2 regions of the Streptomyces sp. NPDC079141 genome follow, and region 1 is predicted to be linked to the other one. Evidence: predicted binding sites of a transcription regulator. Region 1 holds the regulator's gene; the other holds the start of a gene.
What was found. Region 1 encodes HrcA, which represses chaperone genes, less so after heat shock. Its sites were predicted from a motif close to TTNGCACTCNGNNNNNCNGAGTGCNAA; they were not measured.
Positions count from the first base shown of each region.

Region 2: groES (co-chaperone GroES) is a predicted target of HrcA. The motif match lies at 5,680-5,706, and genes of this name have one in related genera.

Region 1 is NZ_JBFBLP010000006.1:102,197-114,042, forward strand. It holds gene AB0Q90_RS19040 (hypothetical protein) at 1-170, opposite strand, end outside; gene AB0Q90_RS19045 (hypothetical protein) at 262-657, shown strand; gene AB0Q90_RS19050 (VOC family protein) at 602-991, opposite strand; gene AB0Q90_RS19055 (16S rRNA (uracil(1498)-N(3))-methyltransferase) at 1,012-1,752, opposite strand; gene AB0Q90_RS19060 (nitronate monooxygenase) at 1,749-2,834, opposite strand; gene dnaJ (molecular chaperone DnaJ) at 2,946-4,082, opposite strand; gene hrcA (heat-inducible transcriptional repressor HrcA) at 4,083-5,099, opposite strand; gene AB0Q90_RS19075 (MBL fold metallo-hydrolase) at 5,262-5,990, shown strand; gene AB0Q90_RS19080 (DUF3097 domain-containing protein) at 6,022-6,828, shown strand; gene hemW (radical SAM family heme chaperone HemW) at 6,833-8,065, opposite strand; gene AB0Q90_RS19090 (SpoIIE family protein phosphatase) at 8,094-9,992, opposite strand; gene AB0Q90_RS19095 (HAMP domain-containing protein) at 10,173-11,846, shown strand, end outside.
Region 2 is NZ_JBFBLP010000008.1:330,091-341,936, forward strand. It holds gene AB0Q90_RS23750 (sigma-70 family RNA polymerase sigma factor) at 1-469, shown strand, start outside; gene AB0Q90_RS23755 (cell wall-binding repeat-containing protein) at 580-2,589, shown strand; gene AB0Q90_RS23760 (methyltransferase domain-containing protein) at 2,741-3,901, opposite strand; gene AB0Q90_RS23765 (polysaccharide deacetylase family protein) at 4,057-4,941, shown strand; gene AB0Q90_RS23770 (polysaccharide deacetylase family protein) at 4,938-5,645, shown strand; gene groES (co-chaperone GroES) at 5,853-6,161, shown strand; gene groL (chaperonin GroEL) at 6,282-7,907, shown strand; gene AB0Q90_RS23785 (ester cyclase) at 7,986-8,693, opposite strand; gene AB0Q90_RS23790 (hypothetical protein) at 8,763-11,846, shown strand, end outside.

The sequences.
Region 1 (11,846 bases):
CGCTCCAGCTCCCGCGTCACGGTCTGGTCGGTGGTGTACGCGATGGACGCGGTGCTCATGCCGACCGCGTCGCACGCGACGGCACCGCCCACGGCGACCACGACCAGTCCCGCCGCACCTGCCACTCGCGCCCCGCGCGGGCGAAGCCAAATCCGCCTCAATACCCCCATGGAGGGCAGCCTGCCACTGTCCCGGCCGCCGCGGTAGGGCGCATACGGCCACTCAACACTCCCGCGGCCCCGATCGACGTACTGTTCGAGAGTGCGCAACGACCGCAAGCCGAGAAGGCTCGTCGTGGACGAGCGGACGGTCTACTGGTGGACCGTCAGGCACGAGCACCTGGACGGCGACGTCTGCCGGGAGGTCCTGAACCTGAACCTCGACGGCGTCCGCGCCCGGATCGTCTTCGCGGGGGGCGAGGGCCGGATCGTTTCCGGCGGCGCCTACTGGCACTCGGGCCTCGTCGCCGAGAGCGCCGGCCCCGCGCTCAACCTCCGCGAACCCGGTGTCGTACGCGCCTTCGTGGACGAGGCGGGCCGGCGCGGACTGCTGCCGGGCTCCGGGGAGTTGGACGGGTGGGAGCTGTTCCCGGCTGTGCTGGTCAGCCGAACAGCAGCCACTCCTGGAGCTCCACCAGATTGCCCTCCGGGTCCTTGAGGTGGGCGACGCGCATGCGGTCGGTCAGGGGTGCCGGGCCGTGCACGAGGGTCGCGCCGCGGGCGGTGATCCGCTCGCAGTAGGCGTCCAGGTCGTCGACGCGCAGGACCACCAGGGAACGGTGCCCGGTGGCCGGGTCGCCGAGTTCGCCCAGCAGTTCGGCCATCGTCGCCCGGTCCTGGAGGGCGATCCCCGCCGAACCGGCGGCGGGGCTGAACTTCTCGTACGGCCCGTCCGGCGTCCCCGACTGCGGCTTGAGGCCGAGGACATCGGCGTAGAAGCCGTAGCAGGCGGCGAAGTCGGTGACGAGGAGCCGGACTTGGGCGAGTTCCACGGAGCACGTCCCTTTCGGTGTCAGGACCAGCGACCGGTGCGGCCGAGGAGCAGGGCCGCGGCGGCGGTCCCCGCGGTCGATGTACGCAGCACACTGGGCCCGAGCCGGTAGGGCTTCGCCCCGGCCTCCTCGAAGAGCGCCAACTCCTCCGGCGCCACGCCCCCTTCGGGCCCGACGACCAGCACGATCTCCCCCTCGGCAGGCAGCTCCACGGCCGCCAGCGGTTCCTCACCGCTCTCATGGAGTACGGCGGCGAAGTCGGCCTTGGCGAGAAGTGCCGCGACCTGCTTGGACGTTGCGGCGTCGGCGACCTCGGGGAAGCGGACGCGCCGGGACTGCTTGCCGGCCTCCCGGGCGGTGGCCCGCCACTTACCGAGCGCCTTCAGACCCCGCTCGCCCTTCCACTGCGTGATGCAGCGGGAGGCGGCCCAGGGGACGATCGCGTCGACGCCTACCTCGGTCATGGTCTCCACGGCGAGCTCACCGCGGTCACCCTTGGGCAGGGCCTGGACGACGGTGATCCGGGGAGACTCCTCGGGCTCCTCCGTGACCGAGTCCATCTGCACCACGAGCCGGTCCTTGCCCTCGGTCTCCAGCACCACGCAGTCCGCCCAGCGCCCGGCCCCGTCGGTGAGGATGACATCCTCGCCGGGCCGCAGCCGCTTCACGGAGACCGCGTGCCGCCCTTCGGGGCCGTCGAGGACGTACCGTCCGCCGCCCTGCGCGTCGAAGTGCTCGACCACGAACACCGGAGCCGTCATCGCCCCGCACCGCCTTCCTGCCGTACCGACAACGCTGTCCTGGCCGCGTCGAGTTCGGCCGCCAGCACCTCCACCAGCTGCCCGGCGGGCAGCTCACGGGCCATCCGGTGGCCCTGTCCCGCCCACAGCGCCATGCCCTGCGCATCGCCCGCCTTGGCGGCCGCCTTGCGCAGCGGCGAGGTGAGGTGGTGGACCTCCGGGTAGGCGGCGGGGGCGTAGGGCCCGTGCTCACGCATGAACCGGTTGACGAGCCCGCGGGCGGGCCGCCCGGAGAAGGCGCGGGTCAGCTCGGTGCGGACGTACAGCGGGTTGGTCAGGGCCTGCTTGTGCACGGGGTTCGCACCGGACTCGGGGGTGGCGAGGAACGCCGTGCCGAGCTGGGCCGCGCTCGCGCCCGCGGCGAGGACGGCGGCGATCTGGCTGCCGCGCATGATGCCGCCGGCCGCGACGATCGGGAGGGCGACCGTCTCCCGGATCTGCCCGATCAGCGAGAGGAGCCCTGTCCCGGTCCCGTCGGTCTCGGGGTTGTCGCGATGCGTTCCCTGGTGCCCGCCGGCCTCGATCCCCTGCGCGATCACCGCGTCGGCGCCGGCCCGCTGCACGGCGAGGGCCTCGTCGGCGGTGGTGGCGGTGACGAGGGTGAAGGTTCCGGCACGCCGCAGGGACTCCAGTACCTCGGGGCCGGGCACGCCGAAGTGGAAGGAGACCACGGGCACCGGATTGTCCAGCAGCACGGCGAGCTTGGCGTCGTAGCCGTCGTCCCGCCCGCTGTCGGGATCGCCCAGCTCGCTCTCGTACCAGCCCGCCTCGCCGGCCAGCTGATGGGCGTAGACATCGACGGCAGCCGCGTCCGCGTACTCCGGCTGCGGCATGAACAGGTTCACCCCGAAGGGGCGGCCCGTGAGCCCCCGCAACTGCTTGATCTCCTGGTACATGCCGTCGGCGGTCTTGTACCCGGCAGCAAGGAACCCGAGCCCACCGGCCTCGCTCACGGCGGCGGCAAGCGTCGGCACGGAGACGCCGCCCGCCATGGGGGCCTGCACGATCGGATGGGGGAAAAGATCGGTCAGCGCGGAGGACATGACGGCATGTTGTCACGTCCCCCGAACAGTTCCGAATCCACCCTTCCGCCTGGCCTGGACCAGCCGGTACGTGCGGCACGGGAGGACGGGGCCACCCGTCCTCCCATGCCGTCAGCGACCGTTGAAGGCATCCTTCAACCGCGAGAACAACCCTTGCTGCCCCGGCTGGAACTGCCCCTGCGGGCGCTCCTCGCCGCGCAGCTTGGCCAGCTCGCGCAGCAGCCGCTCCTGCTCGGGGTCCAGCTTCGTCGGTGTCTGCACCTCGACGTGGACGACGAGGTCACCGCGCCCGCCGCCGCGCAGATGCGTGACACCGCGCCCGTGCAGCGGAATCGACTGCCCGGACTGGGTCCCGGGCCGGATGTCGACCTCCTCAAGACCGTCCAGCGTCTCCAACGGCACCTTCGTGCCGAGTGACGCCGCCGTCATCGGAATGGTCACCGTGCAGTGCAGATCGTCCCCGCGCCGCTGGAACATGTTGTGCGGCAGCTCATGGATCTCGACGTACAGGTCACCGGCGGGACCACCGCCGGGCCCGACCTCGCCCTCGCCCGCGAGCTGGATCCGCGTGCCGTTGTCGACACCGGCCGGGATCTTGACCGTGAGCGTGCGCCGGGAGCGGACCCGTCCGTCGCCCGCGCACTCCGGACACGGCGTCGGGACCACGGTGCCGAACCCCTGGCACTGCGGACACGGCCGCGAGGTCATGACCTGCCCGAGGAAGGACCGCGTCACCTGCGAGACCTCGCCGCGCCCGCGGCACATGTCACACGTCTGGGCGGAGGTCCCCGGCGCCGCACCCTCGCCGTTGCAGGTGTTGCAGACGACGGCGGTGTCGACCTGGATGTCCTTCGTCGTGCCGAAGGCCGCCTCGTCGAGCTCGATCTCCAGCCGGATCATCGCGTCCTGGCCGCGCCGCGTACGCGACCTCGGCCCCCGCTGCGACGCGGTCCCGAAGAACGCGTCCATGATGTCCGAGAAGTTCCCGAAGCCACCGGCCCCGAACCCGCCCGCACCGGCACCGCCGGACTGCGAGAGCGGGTCGCCGCCGAGGTCGTAGACCTGCTTCTTCTGCGGGTCCGACAGCACCTCGTAAGCGGCGTTGATCTCCTTGAACCGCTCCTGGGTCTTCGGATCCGGGTTGACGTCCGGGTGCAGCTCGCGTGCGAGCCGCCGGAAGGCCTTCTTGATCTCTTCCTGCGACGCGTCGCGGCGCACGCCGAGAACGGCGTAGTAGTCCGTGGCCACTTACGACTCCGCCAGGATCTGTCCGACGTACCGTGCCACTGCGCGTACCGCTCCCATCGTTCCCGGGTAATCCATGCGGGTCGGTCCGACCACGCCGAGCTTGGCGACTGCCTCGCCGCCCGAACCGTAGCCGACCGACACCACGGACGTGGAGTTGAGTCCCTCGTAGGCGTTCTCGTGCCCGATGCGCACGGTCATGCCCGAATCCCCGGCCTCGCCAAGGAGTTTGAGGAGCACGACCTGCTCCTCAAGGGCCTCCAGGACGGGCCGGATGGTGAGGGGGAAGTCATGTCCGAAGCGGGTCAGATTGGCGGTGCCGCCGATCATCAGCCGCTCCTCGTTCTCCTCGACGAGGGTCTCCAGCAGGGTGGAGAGCACCGCCGAGACCGTGCCCCGGTCCTCGATGTCGAAGCCCTCGGGGAGGTCCTCGACGAGCATCGGCACATCGGTGAAGCGCCGCCCCGCGACCCGGCTGTTCAGCCGGGCCCGCAGATCGGCCAGGGACGTCTCGCCGAACGGCGCCGGGCAGTCGACCATCCGCTGCTCGACCCGGCCGGTGTCCGTGATCAGCACGAGCATCACGCGCGCGGGGGCGAGCGAGAGCAGTTCCACGTGCCGCACGGTGGACCGGGTGAGCGACGGATACTGCACGACGGCGACCTGCCGCGTGAGCTGGGCGAGCAGCCGTACGGTGCGCGCCACCACGTCGTCGAGATCGACGGCGCCGTCGAGGAAGTTCTGGATGGCCCGCCGCTCGGGCGCGGTCATCGGCTTGACGCCGGCCAGCTTGTCGACGAAGAGCCGGTAGCCCTTGTCGGTCGGGATGCGCCCGGCGCTGGTGTGCGGCTGGGCGATGAAGCCCTCGTCCTCCAGCGCCGCCATGTCGTTGCGCACGGTCGCCGGGGAGACGCCGAGGTTGTGCCGCTCGGTGAGGGCCTTGGACCCCACCGGCTCCTCGGTGCCCACGTAGTCCTGGACGATGGCGCGCAGCACCTGAAGCCTGCGTTCACTCAGCATCGCGCACACCTCCAGAAGTCGTCCCCTTGGCGCCTTACCTGGCACTCTGTCCGTCCGAGTGCCAGCCGTCCCCGGCCCAGTGTACGGCTGTGGGGTACACCCCGGGCAAGGCCGGTCCCGCGACGCCGTGCCGGAACGGGCGGTCACCGCTAGCGTCGCCGTATGACGGTGACTTGGGAAGAGCTGGGGTGGGAGCAGGTGGCGGCCGGGGTCTTCCGCTGCCGGCTGCCCGGCTGGGACTGCACGGCGGGGCTGGTCGTCGGCGAGGGTACGGCGCTGGTGGTCGACGCCGGGTCGAGCCTCGCCGAGGGCGGGCGGCTGCGGATGCGGGCGGAGGCGCTGACCGGTCACCGTGTGACCCATCTCGCGCTGACGCACCCCCATTTCGATCATGTCTTCGGGGCGGCCGCGTTCGCCGGGGCGGAGGTCTACGGCGCGGTGGGCATCGAGTCGGCGTTCGCGCCGCACGCGCGCGACGAGCTGCGCGCGGACGCGCTCCGCAACGGCCTGGACGCCCGCCTGGCCGACGAGGCGGTGGACACGCTCGCCCCGCCCCGGCACCACGTCTCCGGCGAGTGGACCCTCGATCTGGGCGGCGGCCGGCAGGTGCTGCTGGCGAACGTGGGCCCCGGCCACACCGCCCACGACCTGGCGGTCCTGGTCCCGGGCAGCCCGGAGGTCGTCTTCTGCGGCGACCTGGTCGAGGAGTCGGGCGAGCCGCAGGCGGGCCCCGACGCCGTGCCGTCGCACTGGCCCGCCGCCCTGGACCGGCTGCTGGACCTGGGCGGCGAGGACGCGCTGTACGTGCCCGGTCACGGAGCGGTGGTGGACGCGGCGTTCGTACGGCGCCAGCGCGACGCCCTGGCGGCCCGCTTCGGCGTGTCGCGCTGATCGCCCGACGGCTTCTCCTATCGTCATCCGAATGCGCCAGTACTCCGCCGACCTGACCCCTCCGTGGAAGAAGCCCAAGCCGGTCCCCGAGGTCCCGGCGGACCCGGGCCTGGTGGTCGAGGAGCCCGGCACCGGCTTCTGCGGCGCGGTGATCCGCTGCGAGGCGGGCACGGTGACGCTGGAGGACCGCTTCGGCAAGCACCGGGTGTTCCCGCTGGAGCCGCGGGGCTTCCTGCTGGAGGGCAGGGTGGTGACCCTCGTACGCCCCGCCGGGGCGCAGCAGCGACCGACCCGTACCGCGTCCGGTTCCGTCGCCGTCCCCGGTGCACGCGCGCGCGTGGCGCGCGCCGGGCGCATCTACGTCGAGGGCCGGCACGACGCCGAACTGGTCGAGAAGGTGTGGGGCGACGACCTGCGCATCGAGGGCGTGGTGGTGGAGTACCTGGAGGGCGTGGACGACCTGCCGTCGATCGTCGCGGACTTCGCCCCGGGGCCGGACGCGCGCCTGGGCATCCTGGTCGACCACCTCGTCCCCGGCACGAAGGAGTGGCGGATCGCGCAGGAGGTGACCAGCGAGCACGCCCTCGTGGTCGGCCACCCCTACATCGACGTCTGGGAGGCGGTGAAGCCGTCGTCGCTGGGCATCGAGGCCTGGCCCCGGGTCCCGCACGGCCAGGACTGGAAGACGGGCGTGTGCCGGGCGCTGGGGTGGCCGTCGGAGAACACGGGCGCGGTGTGGCAGGCGATCCTTGCCAGGGTGACCTCGTACAAGGACCTGGAGCCGGAGCTGCTGGGCAGGGTCGAGGAACTGATCGACTTCGTCACGGCCCCCGCGTAGCCGCTCAGTCCACCAGGTCCCGCACCACCGCGTCCGCCAGCAGCCGCCCCCGCAGCGTCAGCACCGCACGCCCCGCCGCGTACGGCTCCTCCTGGAGCAGCCCGTCCGACAGTGCCCGGCGCGAGGCCGCCAGCCCGTCCGTGCGCAGGAGGTCCAGCGGCACGCCCTCGCGCAGCCGCAGCTCCAGCAGGATCCGCTCCACCCGTCGGTCCTCGTCCGACAGCAGCTCGCGCCCCGCCCCCGGCGACCGCCCGGTGGCCAGCGCCGCCGCGTACGCCCCGGGGTGCTTCACGTTCCACCAGCGCACCCCGCCCACGTGCGAGTGCGCGCCAGGTCCGGCGCCCCACCAGTCGGCGCCCCGCCAGTACAGCTCGTTGTGCAGACAGCGGCCCGCTTCCGAGGTGGCCCAGTTCGACACCTCGTACCAGTCGTAGCCCGCCTCCGACAGCGCCGACTCCGCGATCAGGTACCGGTCGGCGTGCACGTCGTCGTCGGTCATCGGGACCTCGCCGCGGCGGATGCGGCGGGCCAGCTGGGTGCCCTCCTCGACGATCAGCGCGTACGCCGAGACATGGTCGGGACCGGCGCCCAGCGCCGCCTCCAGCGACGCCCGCCAGTCGTCGTCGGACTCCCCCGGCGTGCCGTAGATCAGATCCAGGTTGACGTGCTCGAAGCCCGCCGCACGGGCCTCCGCCACGCAGGCCTCCGGGCGGCCGGGCGTGTGCGTCCGGTCCAGCACCCGCAGCACGTGCTGCTTCGCGCTCTGCATGCCGAAGGAGATCCGGTTGAAGCCGCCCTGCCGGAGCGTGGCCAGGTATGCCGGGTCCACCGACTCCGGGTTCGCCTCCGTCGTGATCTCCGCGTCCGCCGCGAGACCGAACTCGTCGCGGATCGCCCCCAGCATCCGTACGAGATCGTCCGCGGCCAGCAGGGTCGGCGTACCGCCGCCGACGAAGACCGTGCGGACGGCCCGCGGGTCGTCGCCCAGGACCTTCCGGGCCAGCCGGATCTCGTCGATCAGGGTGTCCGCGTAGTTGTCGCGGGAGGCCAGGACGCCGCCCGTGCCACGCAGCTCGGTGGCGGTGTAGGTGTTGAAGTCGCAGTAGCCGCAGCGGGTCGCGCAGTACGGGACGTGCAGATAGAACCCGAGGGGTCGGTCGGCGGCCCCGGCGAGCGCGGACGCGGGAAGTGCGCCGTCGTCGGGGACGGGCTCGCCGTCGGGGAGTGCGGAAGGCATGCCTTCCATTGTCCAGCACCCCGCGCGTTCACTCGGCCTGGAGCACCAGCAGCGCCAGATCGTCCTCCGGCGGCCGCCCGCCGAACTCGTGCACCAGCCGCCGGATGCGCTCCGCGATGAGGGCGGCGCTCAGCCCGGCGCAGCCGGCGAGCGCGGTCGCGAGGCCGTCGCCGTCGTCGAACTGGCGCGAGCCGGAGCGCCGCTCGGTCACCCCGTCGGTGACGCACAGCAGGCTGTCGCCGCGCCGCAGCTCGAAGGTCTCGCTGGTGTACGTGGCGTCCTCGACGACCCCGAGGAGGGTCTGCGGCTGCGCGGCGGTGCGCACGCTGCCGTCGGGGCCGAGCAGCAGCGGCAGCGGGTGCCCGGCGGAGGCGAGGGTGCAGCGGACGCCTCCGGCGAAGGGGACGAGCTCGCCGTAGAGGAGGGACAGGAAGCGGGTCTGCGGTCCGTCGCCGGGGGCGCCCGGTCCGGCCAGGGCGCGTGCGGCGGCGTCGGTGGCCTCCGTGGTCTCGTCGAGGAGGAGCTGGTTGAGGCGGTCGAGGACGTCGGCGACGCGGTAGCCCTCGCGGGCGAGCAGCCGCAGCCAGGGCCGGGCCAGGCCGATGACGACGGCGGCCTCGGGCCCCTTGCCCTGGACGTCGCCGACGGCGAAGCACCAGCGGCCGTCGCCGGCCGGGAACAGGTCGTAGAAGTCGCCGCTGGGTCCGCCCTTGTCGCACGGCTCGTAGACGAGCGCGCTGGTCAGCCCGGGGATCTCGGCGACGGCTCCGGGCAGCAGGCCGCGCTGGAGGACGGCGCTGATGGTGGCCTGGCGGGCGTACTGGCGGGCCGCTCCGATGGCGAGGGCGACCCGGCGGCCGAGGTCCTCCACGAGCCCGGTGACCTCGTCGGGGAAGCCCAGCAGTCCGGCCCGCCCGATGACGAGGGTGCCCAGCGGACGGCCGCCCGCGATCAGCCGGTACGCGAGCGCCGTGCCCTCCGCCTCGTACGGGCCGAGCGCCTGGCCGGGCCAGGGGTGGGGGACGGGCCCGGAGCGCAGATCGTCCGGCGGGCACGGCGGGTCCTTCTCCAGGGTCCGGCGCAGTTCCTCGATACGGGTCTCGCTGCCGTGCCAGACCCGGGCGAGGTGCGGTCCGGCCCCGGGGAGGTCGCCCACGGCTCCGGCCGGGCGCGGGGAGCCCCAGCGGCCGGTGGCCTCGTCCTCCAGCCACACCGCGCACCAGTCGGCCAGCCGGGGCACCAGCAGCTGCCCGGCGAGCGCGGCGACCAGGTTCTCGTCGAGCTGTCCGGCGAGCAGGTCGGAGGCTTCGGCGAGGAAGGACAGCGCGCCGCGGTTGAGCCACTCCCGGTCGCGCTCGGGCCGCCGCGGGGCGGGGCGGGGTATGGCGAGGGTGCGGGGAGCGCCCTGGGCGCTCTGTGCGGCATGCTCCTCGCTCTCCTCGGCCGGCAGTCTGGCCCACACCGTCTTCATGCCGGTGCGATACGTGACGCCCCAGGCCTCGGCGAGCCGGGCGACCAGGCGCAGTCCGCGGCCGTACTCCGGTGTCTCGTGCGGGAGTTCGGCCCGGCCGTCGTGCGGTGCGCGCGAGGGATGGCGGTCGGAGACCTCGACGACCAGCGCGCCCGTCTCCTCCGCCCGGCACACCAGCTCGACCTCGGTTCCGGCGTGGACGACGGCGTTGGTGACGAGTTCGCTGGTGACGATGAGGGCGTCATCGGCGAGGGAGCCGGTGAGGTGTTCGCTGCCGGGCAGGCCGAGTCCGGCCCATTCCGCGATCCGGGCGCGCACGAACGCGCGGGCGGAGCCCGGCGCGAGGGAGCTTCCGGGCAGCGTCACGCGCGCCTGCGCACGCGGTCGCGCGCCCTCGTGCACAGGCGCATCGGAGGCACGGGAAGCAGTCTCCCGTTGCACCGGAATGGCCCCCATGGACAGCTCCCCGAGCGGTTCGGACGAATACGCCGCAGTCGACGCCCACAGAGTGACAGACTGGCCACGCCCATAAGCACCGAGTTACCGAAGTGGGCCGCCATGAGTGAGAACAGTGGTACACGCGTGCTCGAAGACGGACAGATTCGAGCATCGGATCTCCTTCCTCTGCTCGCCGCGATGACATCGGCGCGGGACGGCGACTTCCGGAAGGTCTCCGATCCGGCCACCGGTCCGGTGGCCGAACTCGTCGCGGTCTACAACCAGATCCTGGACCGGAGCCTGCACTTCAACTCGGAGGTGCAGCGGGTCAAGCGGGAGCTGGTGCGGCACGGCCGGCTCGACGAGCGGCTCACCGCCAGCCCGGGCCAGGGCCAGTGGACGGCCCGGGTCAACGATGTGAACCAGCTGCTCGACGCCCTGGTCGCCCCGGCGGCGAACGCCACCCGTGTGCTGGACGCGGTGGCCGGCGGCGATCTCACCCAGCGGGTCGATCTGCACGACGGGACCCGGCAGTTACGGGGCGATCTGCGCCGGCTGGGCCGCGCCGTGAACAAGATGGTCGACCAGCTGTCGCTGTTCACCGGCGAGGTGACCCGGGTGGCCCGCGAGGTCGGCACCGAGGGGCGGCTCGGCGGACGGGCCAAGGTGCAGGGTCTGTCGGGCAGTTGGCGGGATGTGACCGAGGCGGTCAACACCATGGCGTCCCGGCTGACCGCACAGGTGCGCGACATCGCCCTGGTGACCACGGCGGTGGCCCGCGGCGACCTGACCCGTACGGTCACGGTCGAGGCGACCGGCGAACTGCTCGAACTGAAGCTGACCGTCAACACGATGGTGGACCAGCTCTCCGCCTTCGCCGACGAGGTCACCCGCGTCGCCCGCGAGGTCGGCACCGAAGGTCAGCTGGGCGGGCGCGCCCAGGTGCGGGGCGTGTCGGGCGTCTGGAAGGACCTCACCGACAACGTCAACTTCATGGCCTCGAACCTGACCTCGCAGGTCCGCAACATCGCCCAGGTCACCACGGCCGTCGCCAACGGCGACCTGTCGCAGAAGATCACCGTCGACGCGCAGGGCGAGATCCTGGAGCTGAAGTCCACCATCAACACCATGGTCGACCAGCTCTCCGCCTTCGCCGACGAGGTCACCCGCGTCGCCCGCGAGGTCGGCACCGAAGGCAACCTCGGCGGCCGGGCTCAGGTGCGCGGTGTGTCGGGCGTCTGGAAGGACCTCACCGACAACGTCAACTTCATGGCCGACAACCTCACTTCCCAGGTGCGGAACATCGCCCTGGTGTCCACGGCCGTGGCCCAGGGCGACCTCGGCAAGAAGATCACGGTGGAGGCGAAGGGCGAGATCCTGGAGCTGAAGTCCACCATCAACACCATGGTCGACCAGCTCTCCGCCTTCGCCGACGAGGTCACCCGCGTCGCCCGCGAGGTCGGCACCGAGGGCAACCTCGGCGGTCAGGCCCAGGTGCGGGGCGTGTCCGGCGTCTGGAAGGACCTCACCGACAACGTCAACTTCATGGCGCTGAACCTCACTTCCCAGGTACGGAACATCGCCCAGGTGACCACGGCCGTCGCCAACGGCGACCTGTCGAAGAAGATCACCGTCGACGCGCGCGGCGAGATCCTCGAACTGAAGGACACCGTCAACACGATGGTGGAGCAGCTGCGCGCCTTCGCCGACGAGGTGACCCGCGTGGCCCGCGAGGTCGGCACCGACGGCCGGCTGGGCGGCCGGGCCCAGGTGCTGGGCGTCTCGGGCGTCTGGCGGGACCTGACCGACAACGTCAACTACATGGCCGACAACCTCACTTCCCAGGTACGGAACATCGCCCAGGTGACGACG
Region 2 (11,846 bases), on a different contig from region 1:
GAAGGACCAGAACCGCCGCCGCTGGAACCGCATGCTCATCGCCCGCGGAGTCGCCGCCCTCGGCCGGGCCAACGCCACCGGCGCCCCGGGCCCGTACGCCCTCCAGGCCGCCATCGCCGCCTGCCACGCGCACGCGTACACCTACGAGGAGACCGACTGGAGGTCCATCGCCACGCTCTACGGCCTGCTCGCCGCCCGCGCCCCCTCCCCGGTGGTGGAGCTGAACCGCGCGGTCGCCGTGTCGATGGCCGACGGCCCGGCCCCCGCCCTGGACATCGTCGACGCCCTCGCCGCCGAACCGGCGCTGCGCGACTACCACCTGCTGCCGAGCGTGCGCGGAGATCTGCTGGCCCGCCTCGGGCGTCCGGCGGAGGCGGCGGCGGAGTTCGAGCGGGCGGCCGCGCTGACCCGCAACGAACGGGAGCGGGAGCTGCTCCGGGCGAAAATCCGTTCGCTCGGCGCCCGGTGACCCATTCCCTTCCTGGTCAGCGGCGGTTTACAGTTGCGCGGCTGCCGCAGCCGGCGTGACGTCCTTCCGCGGTCCGGCAGCGCTCCGACACCCGTGGGGGGTACTTACGCATGCGATCTTCCGGATCGAGCGGCGCCGGCACGCGCCGCGGACTCGTCGCGCTCACGGCGGCGACGGCACTGGCCGCGGGCCTGGCGGTCGGGGCGGCGCCGGGGGCCTCGGCCGAGACCGCCGACTGGCCCGCCACCACCGGCATCCTCACCGCCGACATGGACGGTCAGATCTCGCAGCTGGCCGAGGACGGATCGGCGGCGCCGGTGAAGCGGCTCTCGGACGCCATGAAGCCCTCCTGGTCACCCGACGGCAGCCGCATGGCCTACGTCAACCAGGTCACCGGACGCGTCAACGTCGTCCGGTACAACTTCACCGGCCCCGTGGAACTCCCGGTCAGGACGACCAACACGATCCTCGCCGGAGACCCCACCTTCTGGGGCAGCGGCAGCCAGGTCGTCTTCGAGCTCAACGGCCGGCTGCGTGTCGCCCCGTCCGACGGCAGCCGCTACCAGCAGCACCTGTTCGGCACCGCGCAGGAAGGCTGTGACTCCCAGCCGAGCGGCGCGATCGGCGGCAAGCTGGCGTTCATCCGCTCGGGCAGCACCTGCGGCGGCGACAGCCGCTACGGCGCCCTGTGGGTCTACGACGGCCCGACCGGCACCTTCAAGAAGCTGATGGACGGCAGGGCGAGCGCCCCGTCCATCTCCCCGGACGGCACCAAGGTCGCGTACACCCTCGACCAGGCGCTGTACGTGATCAACACGGACGGCACCGGAGCGACCCGCCTGCTGCCCGAGGAGACCGGCAGCGTCCGGCGCCCCACCTGGTCGCCCGACGGCGCCCGGCTGGCGTACGAGGTGGTGAACACCTCGAACGAGCTGCGCAACGAGATCCTCGACCTCGCCACCGGCACCACCAAGGTCATCTACGACACCCCCTCCACCGCGAAGTGGGACCTCGCCTGGCAGCCCCTGCGCAAGAACGACGTCGGCCGGGTCTGGGGCGCCGACATTTACGGCACCAACATCGCCGGGTCCCGCTGGACCTGGAACACCGTCGGCCAGAGCGAGCCCGGCCTGAAGGACGCCTCGTCCGCCGTGCTGGTCTCCAAGGACAGCCAGGCGTACGCGCTGACGGCCCCCGCGCTCGCGGGCAAGAAGGGCGGCCCGGTCCTGCTGACCTCTGGCAGCGCGCTGTCCTCGACCGTGCAGACCGAGCTCAAGCGCATCCTCAAGCCCGGCGCGACGGTCTACCTCGTCGGCGGCACGTCGATCCTGAGCGGCACCGTCGCCTCGAAGGTCTCCGCGCTCGGCTTCACCCCCAAGCGCCTTGCGGGCACGTCCCGTTACTCGACCTCGGTCGCCGTCGCCAAGGCGATGACCGGCGCTCCGACGGACGTCTTCCTCGCGACCGGCAACGACTACCACGCGGCGCTGGCCGCGGCCTCCGCCGCCGGCGGGACGGGCCGGAGCGGCAAGTCCGTCGTCGTCCTCAACGACGGCAACAGCCTGACGGCGTCCGTGAAGTCGTACCTCAACGGCCTCGACCCGCGGACCACGCACATCATCCCCGTCGGCGGCTCGGCGAAGTACGCGCTGACGCACACGTCGTTCTCCAACTGGCCGTCGACGTACTCCTACTACCCGGTCGTCGCGAGCACCCACGAGGGCACCGCGGCCGCGCTCGCCCGCTTCTGGTGGGGCGGCCCGCGCAACGCCGCCCTCGCCGACACCGACAGCTGGCGCGGCGGCGCCACGGCCGGCGCGGCGATGAACGTCTACGGTCCGCTGTTGTGGACGCAGTCCGACGCGCTCTCCACCGAGACCCGGTCGTACCTGGTCAAGGGTGCCGCGAACGTCCGCTTCGTGGCCGTCTTCGGTGGTACCGGCTCGGTGTCGACGGCGGCGGTGAACACCGCGGGCTCGGCGATCAGCGCGAGCAGCAGCCTGTGGGACTACACGGCGTACTACAACGGCCTTGAACCGGCCGCGAGTCCGAGCGCCCTGGCGGCGACGCCCAAGGCGAGCCCGGACCTCACCGCGCTGCGCACGACGGCCACGCGCTAGGCGTTCCGCTCGAAGCGCGGCGCTGTGCCGTCGGTCGGCCGCGGCGCCGTCGTGGCTGGTCGCGCGCGGCGGAGCCGCATATCGATGCAGCCCCGCGCCCCTTCGGGGCGCTACCGAACCGCAGCCGACTTCGCCCGACCCGCTCGGCCGCTCACGCGGGGGCCCCGACCAGCATCGTCGGCGCCCCCGCGACCCGGGTCAGGAACACGGTCGCCGAGTTCGGCCCCTGCGGCTTGACCTTCTTGCGCAGCTCCTCCGGCTCGACGGCGGAGCCGCGCTTCTTGACGGTGAGGATGCCGACCTCGCGCTCCCGGAGCAGGGCCTTCAACTTCTTGACGTTGAAGGGGAGTCGGTCGGTGATCTCGTAGGCGGTGGCGTACGGGGTCGGGCGCAGCTCGTCCGCGGTGATGTACGCGATGGTGGGGTCGATCAGTCCGCCGGTCAGGTCCTCGGCGACCTCGGCGACCAGATGGGCTCGGATGACGGCGCCGTCGGGCTCGTACAAGTACCGTCCGACGGGCCGGACTTCGGGGTCGGGGAGGCCGCGGCCGAGCAGTGTCCGGGGGCCGGGCAGCAGGGTCGCCCGGACCGCCCCGGGCGCGGTCCCGAACCACAGCACCGCCTCCTTCACGTCCCCGCCGTCCGAGATCCACTCGGCCTCGGCCTCGGCGGGCACCGCTTCGTGGGGGATGCCGGGGGCCACCTTCAGGGCGGCGTGCGGGGCCTTCGAGGCGGCCTGGACGGCCCAGGAGAGCGGTGGCGAGTAGGCCTCGGGGTCGAAGATGCGGCCCCGGCCGCCGCGTCGGGCCGGGTCGACGAACACGGCGTCGTACCCGGCCGTGTCCACCTCCGTCACATCCGCCTCCCGGACCTCGATCAGGCCGGCGAGATCCAGCGCCTCGGCGTTCGCCCGGGCCACCGCCGCCGTCAGCGGGTCCCGGTCCACCGCCAGCACCCGGATCCCGGCCCGGGCCAGCGCGATCGCGTCACCGCCGATCCCGCAGCACAGGTCGGCCACGGAGGTCACTTCCAGCTCCCGCAGACGCCGTGCCCGGTACGCGGCCACGCTCGCCCGCGTCGACTGCTCGACCCCGTTCGGGGTGAAGAACATTCGCCCGGCGTCCTCGGCCCCGAACTTCGCCGCCGCCCGCTGCCGCAGCCGGGCCTGGCCGAGCGCCGCCGACACCAGCTCGGCGGGATGGTCGCGGCGCAGCCGGGTGGCGACGGCGAGCTCGTCGGCGGGGGCGGTGCCGCGCACTTCGTCGAGGAGGGCGCGGCCCTCGGGGGTGAGGAGGGGAGCGAGGTCGTTCACCGGGTCATTGTGGGCCAGACCGGCTTCTTGTGGGCCACTCGGTGGACCGTGCGCCTCCGGCGGCGGTGTCGGCGCGGGTTCCCGGCGGGGCCCTGCGAGGATCCGGCACCATGCGAGTAGTAGGACAAAATGACAAAAACCGGTCTGCTCCGGGGATGCGGATCCGCGGCGGACTCGCCGTGCTCGCCGTCGCCGCCATCGCCTCCGGCTGCGCGCAGGGCGGCGGCTCCGGCCCCGGCACGAAGGTGCGCCCGGCACCCGGCCAGCAGCCCCTCCAGGCGCCCTGGGCCCGCGCCCTGGACGCCTACGCCACCAAGCTGCGCGCCTCCGCGGCCGTGGCCGAACGCTGGGGCCTGAAGCGGGTTCCGCTGACGCCCCCGGCGCCCCCGGCGAAGAAGCCGAGGATCACGACCCGCAAGGGCTTCGAGGTCGACGGCCACGAGGAACGCGGCCTGCCGCCCGTCTTCACCACGATCCCCACCGAGCAGAAGATCGTCTTCCTCACCATCGACGACGGCGCCGAGAAGGACCCGGCCTTCCTGCGGATGATGAGCGAACTGAAGGTCCCGTACACCGCCTTCCTCAGCGACTACCTGGTGAAGGAGGATTACGGCTACTTCGAGCGGATGGGGGACAGCGGGGTCGGCCTCAACAACCACACCCTCCACCACCCCTTCCTGCCCGCCCTCTCCTACGCCCGCCAGAGGCACGAGATCTGCGGCATGCAGGACGTGATCGAGAAGCGCTACGGCAAGCGCCCCCGCCTCTTCCGCCCGCCCTTCGGCAGCTACAACGGCACCACCCTGCGCGCCGCCAAGTCCTGCGGCATCACCCACGCCCCCCTGTGGAACGAGGAGGTCTTCGTCGACCGCTGGGAGTACCGCGAGTGGGACCGGGACATCCACCCCGGCGACATCGTCCTCAGCCACTTCCGCGGCAAGGAGCACTGGAAGGGCACGATGACCGACATGATCCGGCGGTTCCTCGACCGGGTCACGGCCGAGGGGTACGCCGTGGCCCGGCTGGAGGACTACCTGTGAGGCTGCGGGGCCTGCTCGCCGGGGTGGTGGCGGCCGCGCTGCTGACCGGCTGCGGCCGGTTCGCGGGCCCCGCCGCGCCCTCGGACCGGCCGCCCCTGCCCCTGCCGGCGCAGCCGTCCCGCCCGCCGGTCGTGCAACAGGTCCCCACCCGGGACGCCGTCGTCTTCCTCACCTACGACGACGGCGCCGAGCGGGACCCCCGCTTCGTCGACCTGGTCCGCGAACTGCGCCTGCCCGTCAGCATGTTCCTCACGGACAGCGTGGCCGGCCCGGGCTACGGCCACTTCGCGCGCCTGCAGTCGGTGGGCGCGTCGATCCAGAACCACACCCTCGACCACACCGCCCTGCGCGGCCTGCCGTACGCCGGCCAGCGCGCCGAGATCTGCGGCCAGCAGAACAAGCTCCGCGCCCGCTTCGGCGTCCGCCCCCGCCTCTTCCGCCCGCCCCACGGCCGCTACGACGCCACCACCCTCCGCGCGGCGGCCGACTGCGGCATCGGCTCGGTCGTCCTGTGGCGGGCGACGATGGGGGCCGACGGCCGCCTCGCCTACACCGGGGGTGCGTCCCGTCTGCGCCCCGGCGACATCGTCTCCCTCCCGTCGGACGACCCGACGGGGCTGACGCTGGTGGAGCGGACGACGCGGGTGCTGCGGGAGATCGAGGGGCGGGGGCTGCGGGTGGGACGGCTGGAGGACTACCTGTGAAGCCGTCCGGAACTGCCGGGCGGCACGGCGCGCATTAGCAGTCCGCTTGACCGAGTGCTAATGCCGGTCATAGTCTCGGCTCTGGCACTCCCCCCTGGAGAGTGCCAACACAGCGACGGGCAGGTCCGGCACCCGCGACGACGGATCGACCTGGTCGCCACCTCAGACAGTTAACCCCGTGAGATCTCCGAAGGGGGAGGTCGGATCGTGACGACCGCCAGCTCCAAGGTTGCCATCAAGCCGCTTGAGGACCGCATTGTGGTCCAGCCGCTGGACGCCGAGCAGACCACGGCCTCGGGCCTGGTCATTCCGGACACCGCCAAGGAGAAGCCCCAGGAGGGCGTCGTCCTGGCCGTGGGCCCGGGCCGCTTCGAGAACGGCGAGCGCCTGCCGCTCGACGTCAAGACCGGCGACATCGTGCTGTACAGCAAGTACGGCGGCACCGAGGTGAAGTACAACGGCGAGGAGTACCTCGTCCTCTCGGCTCGCGACGTGCTCGCGATCATCGAGAAGTAATTCACTTCAAGCACATTGCTTGACGCTGCGCCCCTGGCCCCCGCGACCACTTGAGAAGCCGGGCGCCCGGGGCGCAGTGCCTTTTTTCACCCACAGATTTCCGAGAGGGCTCCCGCTGTCATGGCGAAGATCCTGAAGTTCGACGAGGACGCCCGTCGCGCCCTTGAGCGCGGCGTCAACAAGCTGGCCGACACGGTCAAGGTGACGATCGGCCCGAAGGGTCGCAACGTCGTCATCGACAAGAAGTTCGGCGCGCCGACCATCACCAACGACGGTGTCACCATCGCCCGCGAGGTCGAGGTCGAGGACCCGTACGAGAACCTCGGCGCCCAGCTGGTGAAGGAGGTGGCGACCAAGACCAACGACATCGCGGGTGACGGCACCACCACCGCCACCGTGCTGGCCCAGGCGCTCGTCCGCGAGGGCCTGAAGAACGTCGCCGCGGGTGCCTCCCCGGCGCTGCTGAAGAAGGGCATCGACGCGGCCGTAGCCGCCGTGTCGGAGGACCTGCTCGCCTCGGCCCGCCCGATCGAGGAGAAGTCCGACATCGCCGCCGTCGCCGCGCTGTCCGCCCAGGACCAGCAGGTCGGCGAGCTCATCGCCGAGGCGATGGACAAGGTCGGCAAGGACGGTGTCATCACCGTCGAGGAGTCCAACACCTTCGGTCTGGAGCTGGACTTCACCGAGGGCATGGCCTTCGACAAGGGCTACCTGTCGCCGTACTTCGTGACGGACCAGGAGCGCATGGAGGCCGTCCTGGAGGACCCCTACATCCTCATCAACCAGGGCAAGATCTCCTCCATCCAGGACCTGCTGCCGCTGCTGGAGAAGGTCATCCAGGCCGGCGCCTCCAAGCCGCTGCTGATCATCGCCGAGGACGTCGAGGGCGAGGCCCTGTCGACCCTGGTCGTGAACAAGATCCGCGGCACCTTCAACGCGGTCGCGGTCAAGGCCCCCGGCTTCGGTGACCGCCGCAAGGCGATGCTGCAGGACATGGCCGTCCTCACCGGCGCCACGGTCATCTCCGAGGAGGTCGGCCTCAAGCTCGACCAGGCCGGTCTGGACGTGCTGGGCTCCGCCCGCCGCATCACGGTCACCAAGGACGACACGACCATCGTCGACGGCGCCGGCGACTCCGCCGACGTCACCGGCCGCGTCGCCCAGATCAAGGCCGAGATCGAGAACACGGACTCCGACTGGGACCGCGAGAAGCTCCAGGAGCGCCTCGCGAAGCTGGCCGGCGGCGTGTGCGTGATCAAGGTCGGCGCCGCCACCGAGGTGGAGCTGAAGGAGAAGAAGCACCGTCTGGAGGACGCCATCTCCGCGACCCGCGCCGCGGTCGAGGAGGGCATCGTCTCCGGTGGTGGCTCCGCGCTCGTCCACGCCGTCAAGGTCCTGGAGGGCAACCTCGACAAGACCGGCGACGAGGCCACCGGCGTCTCCGTGGTCCGCAAGGCCGCCGTCGAGCCGCTGCGCTGGATCGCCGAGAACGCCGGCCTTGAGGGCTACGTCATCGTCTCCAAGGTGGCGGAGCTGGAGAAGGGCAACGGCTACAACGCCGCCACCGGCGAGTACGGCGACCTGGTCAAGGCCGGCGTCATCGACCCGGTGAAGGTCACCCGTTCCGCCCTGGAGAACGCCGCCTCCATCGCCTCCCTCCTTCTCACGACCGAGACCCTGGTCGTCGAGAAGAAGGAAGAGGAGGAGCCGGCCGCCGCGGGTCACGGCCACGGCCACGCCCACTGAGGCACACCGCCCCACGAAGAAGCCCCCGTTCCGCTGCGGCGGACGGGGGCTTCTCCCGTACTTCTCCCGTGCCGGGAGCTAGTGCTCCAGATCCTCCAGCGCCCCCAGCTCGTCCATCAGCCCGAGCCGGTCGTACTCCCACCAGCCCTCGACGATCTTCCCCTGCTCCCCGAACCGGAAGATCGTCGTACCGGTCATGGAACAGCGTGTCCCGCTGGCCGGCATGCCGAAGAAGTCGCCGTGGTGGGTGCCGTTCCACTGCCACCGCGTGCACACGCGGTCGCCCTGCGCGATCTGGTCCGCGATCGTGAACCCGAAGTCGAACGCGCCCCGCCACATCTCCACCTCGGCCCGGATGCCGTCCAGTCCGACGGTGTCCTCCGCGTTGGCGGGATCGTGGTCGTGGTAGTGCTCGGCGACCAGCTCGCCGAGCGTCGACAGCTCTCCATTGCCGCCGAGCACCTCGAAGAACTTCCGCGCGGTGGCGGAGTTCAGCGGTTCGTCCCGGACGACGTCCAGGTCCATGAAGGTCGGCGTCTCGTCACAGAGCGCCACCATCTCCTGGAAGATCCGGTCCGTCTCGGGCAGCTTCGAATTCTGCATCGCCTCCTCGTAGGACGGGAACTCCACGATCTCGACGAAGTGCGACGCGTCCGACCGGTCCTTGCCGATGATGTCGTGCGTCGCGGTCCGCTTCCCTTTGGTCTGTTCGACCCACCTGTCCATCAACCGGTTCATCTCGTCGAACCGGCTGGTCCTGCAGTCGATGATCTGTACGAACGTCATGGTGCCGCCTCCGACCCCCTGGGTCCGGTTGCTCACCCCCCATTCTCGGCCCTTTGGCATCATGTGGCCATGCGCTGGTGGGGGAGGGGCCCGGTGACCGGCCGGGCGTCGGGCGAGGGCTCGGTGACGGCTGGCGGCGACATCGGCGTGGCCGTCACCGGTGACGCCAACCGGATCACCCTTGCCCCTGAGGTGCGCTCGGCGTACTGGGAGCAGGTACGCCGCATCGCCCCACCCGAACTGTGCGGACGCGAGCCGGAGTTGTCGGCCCTCACCGCCTTCTGCACGACCGACTCCGGCCCGTCCTACGCCTGGTGGCGGGCGGCGGCCTGGACCGGCAAGACGGCCCTCATGTCGTGGTTCGCACTGCACCCGCCGCGGGGCGTACGGATCGTCCCCTTCTTCGTCACGGCCCGCCTGGGCGCGCAGAACGACGTGACGGCATACGTCGACGTAGTCCTCGAACAGCTCGCGGAGCTGACCGGCGAGGCTCTCCCCGCCCACCTCACCGCGGCCACCCGCGAGGCGCACCTGCTGCACCTCTACGGCGCCGCCGCCCGGGCCTGCGCCGAGCGCGGCGAACGCCTGGTCCTGCTGGTCGACGGCCTCGACGAGGACCGGGGCGTCACGACCGGCCCCGACGCCCACAGCATCGCGAGCCTGCTGCCGGAGCACCCGGAGGCGGGGATGCGGGTGCTGGTCGCGGGACGCCTGAACCCGCCGCTGCCGGGTGACGTACCGGCGCGGCATCCGCTCAAGTACCCCAAGACCGTACGGACGCTGGCCCCGTCGCCGTATGCCCTGGCGATCCGCACCGAGGCGGAACGCGAGCTGAAGCACCTCCTCGCCGCGGGAGGCCTGGAGCGCGAGCTGCTGGGCCTGGTGACTGCGGCGGGCGGCGGCCTGACCGCGGACGACCTGGCGCAGCTGACCGGGGCGGTGCCGTACCGGGTGGCGGATGTGCTGCGGACGCGGGCGGGGCGGACGTTCGGGGTGCGGCTGGACGTGTATCTGCTGGGCCACGAGGAACTTCAGGTGCAGGCGCAGGAGATGCTGGGGGTGGCGGAACTCGCCCGATACCAAGGGCAGTTGCACGCCTGGGCGGACGACTGGCGGGGGCGGGGGTGGCCGGAGGGTACGCCCGAGTATCTGCTGCGGGGGTATTTCCGGCTGCTGGCCGCGGTTGACGACCGGGACCGGATGCTCGCCCTCGCCCTGGACCCGCGGCGGCACGAGCGGCTGGCGGAGCTGACCGGGGCGGACGCGGCGGCGCTGGCGGAGGGGCGCGTGGCCTGGGGCCACCTGGTCGCGGCGGGGGATGCCGATCTGTGCGGTCTGCTGCGGCTGGCCATGTGCCGGAGCGAACTGGAGAACCGCAACCTCGGTATCAGCCCGCTGATGTGCTGGGCCTGGGCGAAGCTGGGCCAGGGCGGGCGTGCGGAGGCGATGGCCCGGGCGATGCCGAGGGCCCAGGACCGGATGGACGCCCTGACCCGGGTCGCGGAGGTGCTCTGCGCGCAGGGCGAGCACGCGCGCGCCCTGGACCTCGCCCGGTACGCCGCGGCGCAGCTGACGGGCAGGCCCGTGAACGACTTCACGGGCCCGTGCGCGGTACGGATCACGGGGGTCTTCGCGACGCTGGGCCGGTACGAGGAGGCGGAGCAGCTCGACGCCCGCATCACCCGGATGCCCATCGAGATCGACCGGGAACGGCTCGTCCTCGACCTGGTCGGCGTGTGGGCGGGAGCCGGGCGGTACGACCGGGCCGAGAGCCTGGCCCGGTCGCTGGGACCCTCGCTCGGACCGGCGGCCCTGGTCCGCCTCGCCGCGGCGCTCGCGCGGGAGCCGGACCGTGCGGGCGCCCTCTTTGCCGAGGCCGAGCGCCTGGCCCGGTCGCGCGGCCTCGTACGGACCGTGGACGAGCTGCGCGGAGCCGGTGAGTCCGCACGCGCGCGTGCCTTGATGGACAGGGTGGCCGACGCCGTGCCACGCGCGCCGGTGGTCGGACTCCTCGCGCGGATGGGTGAGTTCGAGCGTGCCGAGGAGTGGCTCGACGGCATCGCCGGCGAGGTGGACCGGCCTGCCGCGGCCGCGGAGCTGGCAGGGGCGCTGGCCTGGGCCGGGCGGTTCGCAGAGGCCGAGCGCGTCCTGGCGGAGATCCACGATGAGGGCGTATACGACTACGCACTGTGCGAGATCGTGGAGGCGCTGGCCGCCTCCGGCCGCTTCGACCGGGCCGAGGCCCTCGCGGTGAGGCTGGGAGTCCCGGGTCTGGGAGCCGACTCCCTGGCTGGTGGCGCCGTCTCCTGGGCGGCGGCCGGCCACCCGGGTGAGGCCGCCGTGGTCCTCGCGCGACTTGAGGCGGCGGTACGGGATCGGGAACCGGACCACCAGAAGGCCTGGACACGTGCGAGGGTGACGGAGCAACTGCGGGCCGCAGGACATGCGGAGGCCGCCCTGTCGGTGCTGGAGGGCGTCGAATCCCTCATTCCCCCACGACCGGCATCGGACGCCGCTCTCGCCGAGGCCATCGTGCACGACCACGCCGTCGACCTGGCGGCCGGGGAGCTCGCCCGCAGCGGGGAGGTGGCCAGAGCGCAGGCACTGGTCGACACGGCGGTCGAGCCGTTTCGCGCGCAAAGAGCGTGGAGCGCGGTCGTCCAGGCCCTGATCGCGAAAGGGGCATACGACAGGGCCGAGGCCCTGGCCCACCGCCAGAACCAGCCCCTGCGGGAGTTCTTGTACGGCGAGATGGCTCCAGACCTTGCCGCGGCCGGCGAGGTGCGTCGGGCCATGACCCTGGTGCACCGCATCCACGAGCCGCAGGAGAGGGATTCCGCTCCGGCGGCCGTAGCTGAAGCACTGGCGCTGTCGGGCCGGGACGCTCAGGCCCGCGCCGCACTGGACGAGTGGTACGGAGTGAACGGGGCCGAGGCCGTCATCGACGCAGCCATGATGCCGACGGCCATCCACCTCTTCCGCGCGTGGCAAGCGCTGGGTGAACAAGCCGCAGCACGCAGGGCCGGCGAGCGCGCCGTGCAGCTGGGGAACAGCCACCCATTGGAGCACCGGAGCGTGCTGACGGCGCTGGTCGCGGCAGGCTGGTACGAGCAGGCCGAGCGGTACGCCGACGAGGGCCACGGCAGCGGTCAG